Blastopirellula sediminis: one gene and its partner. The protein of the gene in region 1 interacts with the protein of each later gene in a pairwise test. Links are inferred from orthologs where the notes say so. Each region holds a gene or a part of one and is shown on either strand. Other genes may lie near its edges.

What was found.
Region 2: the proteins of ndk (region 1) and LOC68_RS11195 interact in binary tests that used the Escherichia coli proteins (3 or more experiments, as listed by UniProt). The link is inferred for Blastopirellula sediminis from one-to-one orthologs.

The regions. Positions count from the first base shown.
Region 1 is NZ_JAJKFT010000004.1:1,269,248-1,275,778, forward strand. The notes cover bases 2,552-5,439. They hold ndk (nucleoside-diphosphate kinase), read left to right. Parts: upstream 2,552-3,710; coding sequence 3,711-4,169; downstream 4,170-5,439. Other genes in these bases: phoU (phosphate signaling complex protein PhoU), read left to right, coding at 2,552-2,749; LOC68_RS08880 (response regulator), read left to right, coding at 2,824-3,567; LOC68_RS08890 (redoxin domain-containing protein), read left to right, coding at 4,473-5,439. Outside these bases: sensor histidine kinase, read left to right, coding at 188-1,954; more of phoU, read left to right, coding at 2,084-2,551; more of redoxin domain-containing protein, read left to right, coding at 5,440-6,380. UniProt on the Escherichia coli protein: Major role in the synthesis of nucleoside triphosphates other than ATP. The ATP gamma phosphate is transferred to the NDP beta phosphate via a ping-pong mechanism, using a phosphorylated active-site intermediate.
Region 2 is NZ_JAJKFT010000009.1:628-7,202, reverse strand. The notes cover bases 3,156-6,087. They hold LOC68_RS11195 (5-formyltetrahydrofolate cyclo-ligase), read left to right. Parts: upstream 3,156-4,292; coding sequence 4,293-4,883; downstream 4,884-6,087. Other genes in these bases: LOC68_RS11190 (cysteine peptidase family C39 domain-containing protein), read right to left, coding at 4,880-5,728; LOC68_RS11200 (hypothetical protein), read left to right, coding at 3,693-4,268; fusA (elongation factor G), read left to right, coding at 3,156-3,521. Outside these bases: tetratricopeptide repeat protein, read left to right, coding at 1-961; more of fusA, read left to right, coding at 1,434-3,155; aroH (chorismate mutase), read right to left, coding at 6,170-6,575. UniProt on the Escherichia coli protein: Involved in the removal of 5-formyltetrahydrofolate.

The DNA of each region.
Region 1 (6,531 bases):
AAAATGAAAGAGGGGCCGTTCTTCGGAACGGGCCCTTTTTTACGTTGTGGGTTACAAGAAGTTCCTGTGAAGAGGCTTCTCAATATCGGCAGATCCGACTAGGTTACGAGATTACGCCGGTTTCGCGGGTTCGCATCCGCATGACGGCGTACCCCTGTTCCCCTGACGTACGAAGGCCTCTTCAGGAATGCTTCAATCTCGAATCGGCTGGGCCCTTTTTTTCTGGCTTGGGCTGATCATCTTCCTGTTTACGACCGGGGCGATCGCTCTCTTTTTGCTCGACGGGATGGAGCATTCGCGTTTGCGGCAGCTCGATGCGTTGCAAACGTCGGCCCGCTTGTTTCGCCGCGAACTGGAGACGATTGGTCTCCCGCTCACTTCGCCCAAGCTGGACGAACTGGTTCAGCTGCAAGCGAAAGAGTCAGGGCTGTACATCACCGTCGCCAATGAAGACGGCAACGTGTTGATCGATTCGCGGCAAGACGCCGCGCGGATGGAGAACGTCTTGCGGCTCTCCGAGTTCAAGGAGGCGCAGGAGAACGGATTCGGCGAAGCGACCAGCGACCCGCAATTGCCGGGACGCCCGTTTCACTTCATCGTGCTCCCGCTCGAAGCGGACGGCAAACCGATCGGCTTCGTCCGGGTCGGCCAGGACATCGAAGCCGGCGGACTGCATGCGTCTTACCATTTGGTGGTCGGCTCGATGGCGCTTGGGCTGGTGATTTTGACCGGCGCTTACTTTATCGCGCGGCGGTTTGAAGAGCGGGTCGTCGCTCCGGTTCAGCAACTGACAAGAGCCTGCGCCGGCGTTGAGCGGGGCGACTACACCGGCCATGTTTGGGCCGCCGCGGAAGACGAATTGGGAGATACTGCGCGGCAGTTTACCCGCATGCAGGCGGCGATCGACATGCGTGTCGATCAGCTGACGGCCGAGTCAAACCGCTTGAAGACGGTGCTCGGCAGTATGGTGGAAGGGGTGATCGCGGTCGACGCCCAGCAGCGCGTGCTGTTGGCCAACCGCGCCGTGCGGAAGCTGCTCGCGATTCGCGCCGATGACGTGGTGGGACGACCGCTGTTGGAGCTGACGCGTAACCGCTCGCTCGATGATTCGTTCCGCGCGGCGATCGCCAGCGACGAGCCGTATCGTCACGAGTTTGAAGTATCGACGACGCCACGCCGCATTTTGAGCTTGCAGGCGAATCGCTTGCCGGGCGATCCGTGCCCCGGCGTGGTGATGGTGCTGCATGACGTGACCGAGCTGCGGCGGCTGGAAAACATGCGCCGCGAGTTCGTCAGCAGCGTCTCGCACGAATTGAAGACGCCGCTGGCCGCGGTGCGGGCTTATACCGAGACGCTACAACTGGGCGCCGTGGAAGATGTCGAGAACCGCGGCTACTTCCTATCGCAGATCATGGACTCGGCCGATCGGCTGAACGACCTGATTCAAGATATGCTCCACTTGGCGCGGATTGAGTCGCGCGAGGAAGCGTTCGACATCACCGAAGTGCCGGTCGCCGGCGTGATCGAGAAGTGCCTCCATACGCAACGCGATACCGCCGCCGCACGTCAGATCGCGCTGCGGATCCATCCGCCGGACGAGGAGATCTCGGTGCTGGGGGACGAGGAAGGGGTTCGCACGATCCTGAGCAACCTGATCGACAACGCGGTGAAGTACACGTCCGAAGGGGGAACGGTCGACGTTGCGTGGGGTGAGGAAGGCTCGCACGTCGCGATCACGGTGAAAGACACCGGGATCGGCATCCCGCAGGCGGCGCTCGAGCGGATCTTTGAGCGGTTCTACCGCGTCGATAAGGCCCGTTCGCGGGAAATGGGAGGAACGGGGCTGGGGCTCTCGATCGTTAAACATACCGCCCAGGCGATGGAGGGCGAGGTGACCGTGCAAAGTCAGGTAGGGGAGGGAAGTACCTTTACCGTGCGGCTTCCCCGGGGATGATTTTTACAAATTAACGAAGTTGCTCACCTAGTGTTAACATGTTCTTAACGGGCCGTCGTTAATTTTTAACCCATCAGGAGATACGCCCCCCGGCTAAACAGCCGGCCCCCCCGATTGGAATCGCCCCGAATGAGCCGCCACTTGCAACGCGACCTGGACTCTCTCCATCGAGAGATTCTGTCGCTGTCCGGGCTTGTGGAAGAGATGATCGAGAAATCGATCCAGTCGCTGTTCAACCGCAGTTTTCCGCTGGCCGAAGAAGTAATCGCAGCCGATGAGCTGACCGACCAGAAGGAAGTGCTGATCGAAGAAGAGTGCCTGAAGATGCTGGCCCTTCACCAGCCGGTCGCGGTCGACCTGCGTCGCATCGCCACCGTGATGAAAGTGAACAACGACTTGGAGCGGATCGGCGACCTGACGGTCAACATCGCCGAGCGAGCCAAGTGCCTGGTCCAATACCCGAACTTTGAGATCCCGCGCCGCATGGAGCGGATGGTCGACATCACGCGCAAGATGGTCGCCGGAGCGCTTGACGCGTTCGTCGGGCTCGACAGTCAAGCGGCGATGAACGTACGTCATCTGGACGACGACGTCGATACGCTCAATCGCGAAATCATTTATGAGTTGCAAGAGCGGATGAAGGCCTCCCAAGCGGAGATCGAACCGGGCTTGCATTGTTTCTCGGCCAGCCGCCACATCGAGCGGATCGCCGATCACGCGAGCAACATCGCGGAAGACGTGATTTACCTGGTCGAAGGCGAAATCGTCCGGCATCAGCCGGGACTTTCGAGTTAGCAGGCATAGCCGACTAACGGCATCCAATACGCAACAGCCCTTTATTGCAACATAACGTTGAGGATTGACAACTGATGGCCCGTTTGAAGGTTCTTATCGTCGAAGACGACCGCTCTCTCGCCGACGTCCTGGCGTACAACGTGCGTCAAGCCGGATACGAAGTGATCTCGGCGTACGACGGCCAAGACGGACTGACCCAGGCTCAGATCAAAACCCCTGACCTGGTCATTCTCGACCTGATGCTGCCGGTGATCGACGGCCACGAAGTTTGCCGCCGACTGCGAGCCGATGCGTCGACCAAAGATATGATGATCCTGATGCTGACCGCCAAGTCGGAAGAGTCGGATCAGTTGATCGGCTTCTCGCTCGGCGCCGACGACTACGTCACCAAGCCGTTCAGCGTGAAGGTTCTGCTGGAACGAATCAAAGCCCTCGTTCGCCGCAAGCGTGGCGCCGACAACTCGCACGACGACGTGATCGCCAGCCAAGGGATCACGATCGATCGTCGCCGTCACCGTGCGACCGCCAGCGGTCGTCCGCTGCAACTGACCCGCAGCGAATTCCGCTTGCTCGAAACGCTGACCCGTCAGCCGGGCCGCGTCTTTGAACGCTCGGAGCTGATCGATGCCGCCCTCGGCGAAGATACCGTCGTGATGGAACGAACGATCGACGTCCACATTCGCGCCCTGCGTCGCAAGATGGCGGACGAAGCGGAACTGATCGAAACGGTTCGCGGCGTCGGCTACCGCTTCCGCGATCCGGGGGCCGTCACTGACACCACCGACGATGCCGACATCGACCACGCCGTCCAGCACTAAGGCGAAAATGAGCCCAAAAGAGCGATAGGCCAGCCCGCAAAGCTGGCCTATTTTCTTTCTATCGCCCCTTACCGCGGTTGAGCCGAATGCGAGGATTTTCTAAAATCGCTCGGTTCAGCTAACCCTTTTGAGATTAAATAGATATGGAACGCTCGCTCATTCTCCTGAAACCCGACTGCGTCCAGCGCCGTCTGATCGGCCGGATCATCAGCCGCTTTGAAGACAAAGGGCTGAACATCGTCGGCATGAAACTGATGCAGATCACCCCGGATCTGGCCAAACAGCACTACGCCGAACATGTCGCCAAGCCGTTCTACCCCGGCCTGGAAGCGTTCATCACCGCGTCGCCGGTCGTGGCGATGGTGCTGGAAGGTCTGGAAGCGATCCGCGTGATCCGCGACATCCTGGGCGCGACCAGCGGTCTGAAAGCGGCCGCCGGCACGATCCGCGGCGACTTCAGCAGCAGCCGCCAGATGAACCTGGTTCACGCCTCCGACGGCCCCGAAGCGGCCGCCCGCGAGATCAAACTCTACTTCACGGACGCCGAACTGTGCGACTGCACGCTCAGCCTGACCCCGTGGCTGCGAGCCGACGACGAGTAATCTCGTCGCGATAAACTCGCCCCAAAACAGCGATGCGGCGTCCTGACAGGTCGGGACGCCGTTTTCGTTTCTTGGCCTGTTGGGGACTCCAGGCTCGTAAAAATCCTTAGGCGGGCCGCCCCTCTTTGCTCCTAGTTCCGGCCGCCGCCGCGAAATGGGAGAATCTCTAGGAAATTCGCTTCGCTACGCAACCTTTGCCCCAGGGGGCTGGGTACGTCTATAGTGAACGATAGATTACGTGCCGACTGGGTGGAGCAAGCTGCTGGGTGCAGGTTTCGCCGGTCGCCTAACGGAGTGAAGATCTTGAACACGGATCGAATTGCCATCGCCGCTTTGTTGTCGCTTTCTCTCTCTTGGGTGAGCTTACACGCGGCCGAGCCGAATCCCAGCAAGCCGCTGGCCGAAAACATCTCGCTGCTTGACGCGACCGGCCAGATCCATCCGCTGGCGACCGTCTCCAAAAAGAAGCAGGCCCGCGTCTTCGTCTTCGTCACCGGCGAGTGCCCAATCTCCCGCAGCTACTTTCCGCTCCTTGGTCGGCTCGACAAAAAGTGGAACACGCCCGATAGCCCGGTCTCGCTGACCGCCGTCTGGGCCGACGTCACCGATACTCCGGCCGAGGTCCGCAAGTTCGCCCAAGAGTTCTCGGTCGATCTGCCGATCCTGATCGATCGCGATGGCGAGCTCGGCAAGCGTTTCCAAACCAAGTTTGTTCCGGAAGCGTTTGTGCTCGATAGCGAAGGCCAACTGGTCTATCGCGGCCGGATCGACGATATGTATCGCGAGATCGGTCGCAAACGTCCCGAAGCGACCGAGCATACGCTGGAAGACGCCGTCGCCGCGGTCGTCGCCGGTCAGCCGGTCAAGGAAGCGAAGACCGAAGCGGTCGGCTGCTTCTACGAATCATACGCTCCGCTGCCAGGCGAAGCGGCCGACGTCACCTATACCCGCGACGTAGCGCCGATTCTTTTCGCCAACTGCGTGCAATGTCATCGCGAAGGGGAGGTTGGTCCCTTCTCGCTGGTCACCTACGAAGACGCCGCCAAGCGGGCTCGCCAAATTTCACGGGTCTGCGAGTCGCGGCTGATGCCTCCCTGGAAAGTGGCTGAGCGTCACGGCGAGTTTGAAGGGCAGCGGACCCTGACCGACAAGCAGATCGAAACGCTCAAAGCGTGGGTCGCCGCCGATCGAGCGAAAGGGGACCCGGCCGACATGCCGGAACTGCCGAAGTTTCCGGAAGGTTGGTACTTGGGCGAGCCTGACTTGATCGTCGAGATGCCGATCGAGTTTGAAGTGCCGGCCGACGGCCCTGACCTCTATCAGAACTTTGTGATTCCGCTCGATGTGCCGGAAGACAAGTATGTCGCGACCGTCGAGTTCAAGCCGGGCGCCGCGAGCGTCGTCCATCACTCGCTCCTTTACCTCGACAAAAACGGCGCCGCGCGGAAGCTCGACGCTAAGACTCCAGAGCCAGGCTACGGCACCTTCGGGGGCCCCGGCTTTTTGCCGACCGGCAGCATCGGCGGTTGGTCGCCGGGCAAAACGCCGCGCAAGTTGCCGGAAGGTTTGGGACGCTTGCTCGGCAAGGGCTCGGACCTGGTGATGCAGATTCATTACCATCCGAGCGGCAAAGTCGAGAAAGATCGCTCGAAGGTCGGCATCTACTTCGTCGACAAGCCGAAGCAAGAGGCGTTCGCCCTGTGGACATCTTCCTTTCTGCATGACATTCCGCCTGGCGAAAGCGACTACAAGTTGAAAGCGGTCTACACGCTGACCGAAGACGTGACGATGCTCAGCATCATTCCCCACATGCACTTGTTGGGACAGACGATGAACGTGGTCGCCGAGTTGCCTGACGGTACGACTCGCGATCTGCTCCACATGCCGCAGTGGGACTTCAACTGGCAAGACGAATACGTCTACGCTGAGCCATTCTTCCTGCCGAAGGGAACCCGGATCGTCTCGGAAGCGACTTACGACAACTCCGAGAACAATCCGTCGAACCCCAGTTCGCCGCCGCAGCGCGTTACCTGGGGAGAAGAAACGAACGACGAGATGCTCTACTGCTTCTTCCTGGTGACGACGGAGAAGAAAGAAGTGATCGAGCCGATGGTCGTCGACCGACTGACCCGCGAAGGAATCGACCGCGCGGCGGCTCGTCTGCGGCTGAAAATGGCCTACCCCAGCGGACAGCTGAAATTATCGAAATAGACAAGGTAGGGTGCGTCTGGACGCACCACGCCCTGCTAGAATCTTAAGGTATCGATTCGCGTGGTAACGCAATTGCCTCTTTAATTGCACTACCATGCTTTGCACCTCATGCCCATCCCCGGCGCGTCCAGACGCACCCTCCCCAAGCTTC
Region 2 (6,575 bases), on another replicon or contig:
CGCCGCCGATCTGGCCAAGTCGGCCAAAGGGGAAGAAGAATATGGCGCTATCATCAACATCTGCAGCGAAGCGGAAACGCTCGATTTGCCGAGCGAACACGAACAATACTTCGCGCAACTGAACGCCTGGGCGCACAACAAACGCGGTGAAGCGATCGCCGAAAAAGGCGCCGCCACAACCGATACGGAAGAGGCGGCGAAGCTCGATGCGGCCGCCCTTGCCGACTTCGACGCGGCCGTCAAACTGCAACCGAAGATGTCCTCCGCCGTCCACAATCGCGGCGTCAGCCTGGCCGCCGCCGGAAAGAGCGAAGAGGCGCTCCAGGACTTTACCCTGGCGATCGAACTGAATCCGAAGTACGCCAATTCCTGGTTCAACCGGGGCGAACTCCACTATCAGGCCGGGAGGATGCAACAAGCGATCTCCGACTACAGCCGCGCCATTCAGCTGAAACCGACCGACTCCGGGGCGTTCAACAGCCGCGGAAACGCCCAGTACCTGGCTGAGAATTATCAGGCCGCCCTCGCCGACTTCGGCCAGGCGATCCGCGTTTCGCCAAAAGATCCCTTGGGATACGCCAATCGGGCCGACGCCTACAGCGATCTAGGCTATTGGGACCGCGCCCTGCGAGATTACCGCATGGCGCTTCAGCTAGATCCCCAAATGGCCCGCGTTAAACAGGGAATGGCTTGGGTGATGGCTACGTGTCCACAAGCCAATCTCCGCGACGCGGAGCAAGCCCTGCAATTGTCGGCCGAAGCGGCGGCCCAGCTCGACGCGCCAGACGCACGGTACTTGGACACCGTGGCCGCCGCCCAGGCGAACTTCGGGCAATTTGACGAGGCGGTCAAAACGGCGGAACAAGCGAAAGCGATCGCCACCGAGCCGCACGCCAAGCAGATTGACGCACGGATCAAACTCTACAGTTCCAAGCAGCCGTTTCGCGAACCTTCTCGGTAATTCCCGCTTCTGAGTAAAAAGTAAATGAATTTTGTCTACCCGGATGGAAGATTCTTGGCTAGACTTTGCGGACGAGACGGGGATAATGGGAAGATGGATGCCATTGACCATCACTGTCTATAAATGACAGTGACTTCCCTGGCTAAAGCCGTAGCTCTGAAGCACTTACGATTTTGCGAGACGCGATTCCTATGTTTTCCTTGGTGGAAACTCGACTGCCCAAACGCCGTCCGATCACGGTCGGTCCAGGAATTCGCGCCTAGCCCGGCGTTCGACGTGCGCTGCCAACGGACGGCACAAGTGACCTAGTCCGTTTCGCCCAATCCATTAAGATTGTCTCGCGCAGGTCTCTCGCTACGGCTCCGTCCCTTGGGACTTCTCTCCCCCGACCTGCGTCGGATCCCACAGATTTCAGAGCGCTCGCGCTTCCGTTGTTTTCCTTTAACCTCGACCTTTTTTGAACTCTTTTACTATGAACCTCGCCAAACTGCGAAACATCGGCATTTCCGCTCATATCGACTCTGGAAAAACGACCCTTAGTGAGCGCATTCTGTTCTACAGCGGTCGTATTCATAAGATCGAAGACGTCCGCGGCGGCGGCGACGGTGCGACCATGGACCACATGGAGCTCGAAAAAGAGCGCGGCATTACGATTACCAGCGCCGCGACCAGCGTCGAATGGAAAGGTCACCCGATCAACTTGATCGACACTCCTGGCCACGTCGACTTTACGGTCGAAGTGGAACGCAGCCTCCGCGTGCTCGACGGCGCCGTGTTGGTGCTTTGCTCGGTCGGCGGCGTGCAGGCCCAATCGTTGACGGTCGATCGCCAGATGAAGCGCTACAAGGTTCCGCGTCTGGCGTTCATCAACAAGATGGACCGCACTGGCGCCAACCCAGACAAAGTCATCCAGCAGATGCGCGACAAGCTGGGCGTCGACGCCATCGCGTTCCAGATTCCGATCGGATTGGAAGACAAGCTGGAAGGCGTGGTCGACCTGGTCGAAATGAAGGCGATCTACAACGAAGGCGCCCAGGGCGAAATCGTCAAAGAAGCTGAAATTCCGGCCAATCTGCTCGAAAAGGCGAAAGCCGCTCGTCAGCACATGCTCGAATCGCTCTCGCTCTACAGTGATGAGTTGATGGAAATGTTGCTGGCCGAGGAAGAACCGTCGACCGAATTGATTCACAAAGTGACCCACGATGCGGTCATTGGCCTGAACATCACCCCGGTCTTCATGGGCTCGGCCTATAAGAACAAGTGCGTGCAGCCGCTGTTGGACGCGGTGACTCGTTACCTGCCCTCGCCGTTGGAAATTGAATACAAGGCGAAGGACGTCACCGATCCGACCAAGTTGATCCCGCTCACTTGCGACAACGACGCGCCGTTCGTCGGCATGGCGTTCAAGATCGTGGAAGATCCGTACGGTCAGTTGACCTTCATGCGGATTTACCAGGGCAAGATCGAAAAGGGCAAAGGCTACGTCAATCAGCGTACCGGCAAAAACGATCGCTTCTCGCGTATCGTGCGGATGCACTCCGACAAGCGTGAAGAAATCGATTTCGCCACCGCTGGCGACATCGTCGCCGTGATGGGCATCGACTGCGCGTCAGGCGATACCTACGCTTCGGAACGAAACTACTGCTCGCTGGAAAGCATCTTTGTGCCGACTCCGGTGATCAAGATTTCGGTCGCGCCGAAGAGCCGCGACGACAGCGACAAATTGGGCAAGGCCCTGCAACGTTTCCGCAAGGAAGACCCGACGTTCCACGTCTTTACCGACGAAGAAACGAAGGAAACCCTGATCGCGGGCATGGGCGAATTGCACCTCGAAGTTTATGTCGAACGCATTCGCCGCGAGTACAAAGTGGAAGTCGTCACCGGTCCGCCGAAGGTTTCGTACCGCGAAGCCCCGACCAAGGCCGTTGAGTTCAACTACAAGCACAAGAAGCAAACCGGCGGTTCTGGCCAGTACGGCCATATCGTCGGCGTCATGGAGCCGATGGAAGATGGCGGCGACGGCTTTGTGTTTGAAGACAAGGTCTCGCAAGGACGTATTCCGAAGGAATACATCCCGGCGGTCCAGAAGGGCTTCGAAGACGTGCTGGCGAAGGGCCCGGTCGCCGAATTCCCGGTGGTCGGCCTGAAGGTGATCCTGCAAGACGGTTCGTACCACGACGTCGACTCGTCGGAAATGGCCTTCCGCATTTGTGCTCAGGGCTGCTTCCGCGAGAACTTCATGAAGATGAAGCCGACCTTGCTCGAGCCGATCATGAAGGTCGAAATCGAAGTGCCGGAACAATACCAAGGTCCCGTTACCGGCGACGCGATCGCCAAACGCGGCATGGTGACCAGCACCGACTCGAACGGCGAAACTTCGGTCATCACGGCCGAAATCCCGCTCTCCTGCATGTTCGGTTACTCGACGGTACTGCGCAGCATGACGCAAGGCCAGGGTACCTTCAGCATGGAATTCGATAGCTACAAGCCGACGCCGTCGAACATTCAGGAAGAAGTCGTCGCCGAACGCAAACGTGAAAAAGAAGCCAACGCGAAGTAAGCTTCGCCTATAGGCTTTCGTAATACGAGAAGCCCCGCTCGCCTAGTGCGAGCGGGGCTTTTTCTTTTCGAATCCGCAGTTCGCCCGATTGCTCGCGACGCCGCCCAATATCGATTACGCTACTAGCAAGTGCCAGTCGACCCACAGATACTTTCAGGCGGATCCACCAGCGTGGCGACCATTTGCAGCAATTGCGGAGAAGAGCTGATCGGCGCCGTCAATCGTTGCTGGCGGTGCGGTCGCGAGTTTGAGATCGACTCCCTCTCGGACGTTCCGCCCGTTCGCCGGATGCGGATTTTGCCGGAGTACCTCCACGCTCGTCCCACCACGTCAGAGGCGGCGAAACCAGCCGACACCTTGGCCGATGTCGCAATCGCCGCAACGGCGCAAGAAGACGTCGTCACCGCGGAACTGGTCGAGAAACCGGCGGCCGCGCCGCTCCGACTCGATTCCCCGTTTCAGATCGATTCTGTGCCGACGACGGAGCGGATCATTCCCTGGACCGCAATCGCCCTTAGCGTCGGCGGTCTGGGCGCACTCCTCTCCCTCGTTTCAATCGTCGGGGTACCGCTGGTCCTGGTCTCGATCGGCATCATTATCTGGCGAGCCGGGTCGATTCCGGCGCGGCATGCCTGGCTCTTGCTGCTGATCGCAATCTTGATGCTCTTGATTGGTTCGTTTCGCGTCAGCATCGCGATGCATGACCATTTCTTCGGTCGTCCCCTTTTTCCCTCACTGATCCCTTAGCGTTTTTTCGGAAACGATCGCCCCGTGACGGAAGCCACGCCCAGCAAACAAACGCTCCGCCAGACTTATTTAGCAGCCCGCAATGCGCTGAGCGATCGCCCCCACCGCAGCCAACAAATTTTGCAGCGTCTCTGGGACTGGGAGCCGTTTCTGCACGCCGAGACGATCCTCTGCTACGTCGCCGCTCGTAGTGAAGTCGATACGCGGCCGCTGCTCCCAGAGCTGCTGACGACCGGAAAACGGCTGATCATCCCCTACTGCATCGACGACCAGCAGCTGGGCCTTTTCCACCTGACTGACTTGTCCGAAACGGAGCTAGGCCGCTTCGGCATCCTAGAACCGCGGGCTGAACTTCGAGATTCGCACGCGTTATCGCCCGAAGTTGTCGACTTGGCGATCCTCCCTGGCGTCGCCTTCGACGCATCAGGCAACCGACTCGGGCACGGCAAGGGCTACTTTGATCGCCTGCTCGCGCAGCTCGGGCCAGAGACGAAGAAATGCGCCTTAGCGTTTGAATGTCAGATCGCAGCGGAGATTCCGACCGAAGCGCACGACTTGCCGATCGATACGCTGATTACCGAAGATCGCCTGATCGACTGCCGCCGCTCGCCCTAGCGAATGACGTACTGATCACGCAGATTGTTGCCGATCAAACCGGCATGGCTTGCGTCTTCGGTCGAGAAATAGAGCGCTTTCCCTTGCCACAACCGCTCCAAGGATTCGCGCGGCCAGATCTCGATTCCGATGCTCGGATTCGGATCGGCGATTAAGACCTGGCTTTCGTTGATCACGCCCAGGCAGATAACCGAATGCATCGTGCCCGGAGTCCAGCCTTCCTCGGCTTCAATCCCGTGAGCGTTGCCGATCGCTTCCCACTGCTGAATGCCGACCTGAATCAGAACCGGCCGATCAAGCTTCGCTAACTGCTCAAAGCTGATCTTATCGGCGTTCACCTGCAGATCGGTTCCGGCCGTCTTCAGCTTCAAACCGCGGTAGATCCCCTTCCAGGAAGTTCCCTTCCGTGTGAAGCAGAGTTCGGCCATCTCCTGCTCCGAAGCAGGCAAACCATACTGCCCTAGCAGCGTCGCCGCACATGCAGCCGAACAGGTTTTTTGCGTCGTTTGAAAGCAAATCCCATCGGCGCTCCAGAGATCGCCGCACTGCGGCGCGGCGCCAAGCACCAGGTAAACCGCCGAAAACCCGCCGACGCAAAGCATCGCCCCCATCGGCAGCGCCCGTCGTGCACCCTGGTCTTTCAGGCGATTCGAGACGACCGCCGCCATCGCAGCGGCACCGATGGGAAACCAGTTCCCTAGCACCATGAGCGAGGAAAACGGCAGCCATTTCGACATGACTTCGTTGTCCCATAGGAACCAGGCATAGCCGGTAATGGCCAGCACAACCACCGCTGCAGAAATGTCGAGAACGACCGGCGACCAGTTTCTAGAGATCGACCGCACAGCGAAGAACGCTGTTAACGAAAGGCAGGCAACTATCGCGTATGCGATGTACATGTCCGTCACGGCATCGTCTCCTGTCAGAATCGGCAATCCTTGCCAACACAGCAACTTGCTACGGCAAATTCGTCGACGTGTGAATTCGAGATGAGCGGTTTTTGAAGATATCGTTAATTATAGGCAATCGCAATCTAAATTAGTCAAACTTGGTCATAAGATGCGGTAATTTCGGGCGGCTGCCCTATTAGCAATCGCGATCCTGCGACAAAACTAGGCAGTCAGAGGTATTACGCAACTGGTTAAGAATGTGTTGCGATTCGCGTGCCAAGAGAGGGTCGATTTCTGGAGGGGCACGCTAGCAGAACAGGGGCATGAAGCGTCGCAAACCCCTTTTCACTAATAGGTTGCAACTAGCATCAGCCAGCTGCGATGCAAACAGACGTCCTATTTGACGCTCGACATCTGAGCGTCGATCCACTCCTCGAGCGCCTTCCAGTCGACCGGCGGCAGATCAGAGAGATCGGGACGAAGCCGAACTGCCTGCTTGATGTAGACGTGTCGGATTTCCTTTTGACACTTGTCCGTGTTCCAGTGAAGCATGATCCGAATACACATCGGCAGCGAACCAGGCACGCTGATTTCGTAAGTACAAATCAGCGGAACGTCCATCCAGCCGAGCTGGCGGGCGGCCAAAGCAGGGAACTCGGCGTTCAGATCGCTGGTGACCGTAAAGATGACGCTGCCGACATCTCTTCCTTCGATGCCGTTCTGGCGAATCATAAGGGCTAATAGTTCACGCGTCGCGCGCAAGATTTCGTCACGGTCATTGTGATCGACGGTGGTGGCGCCG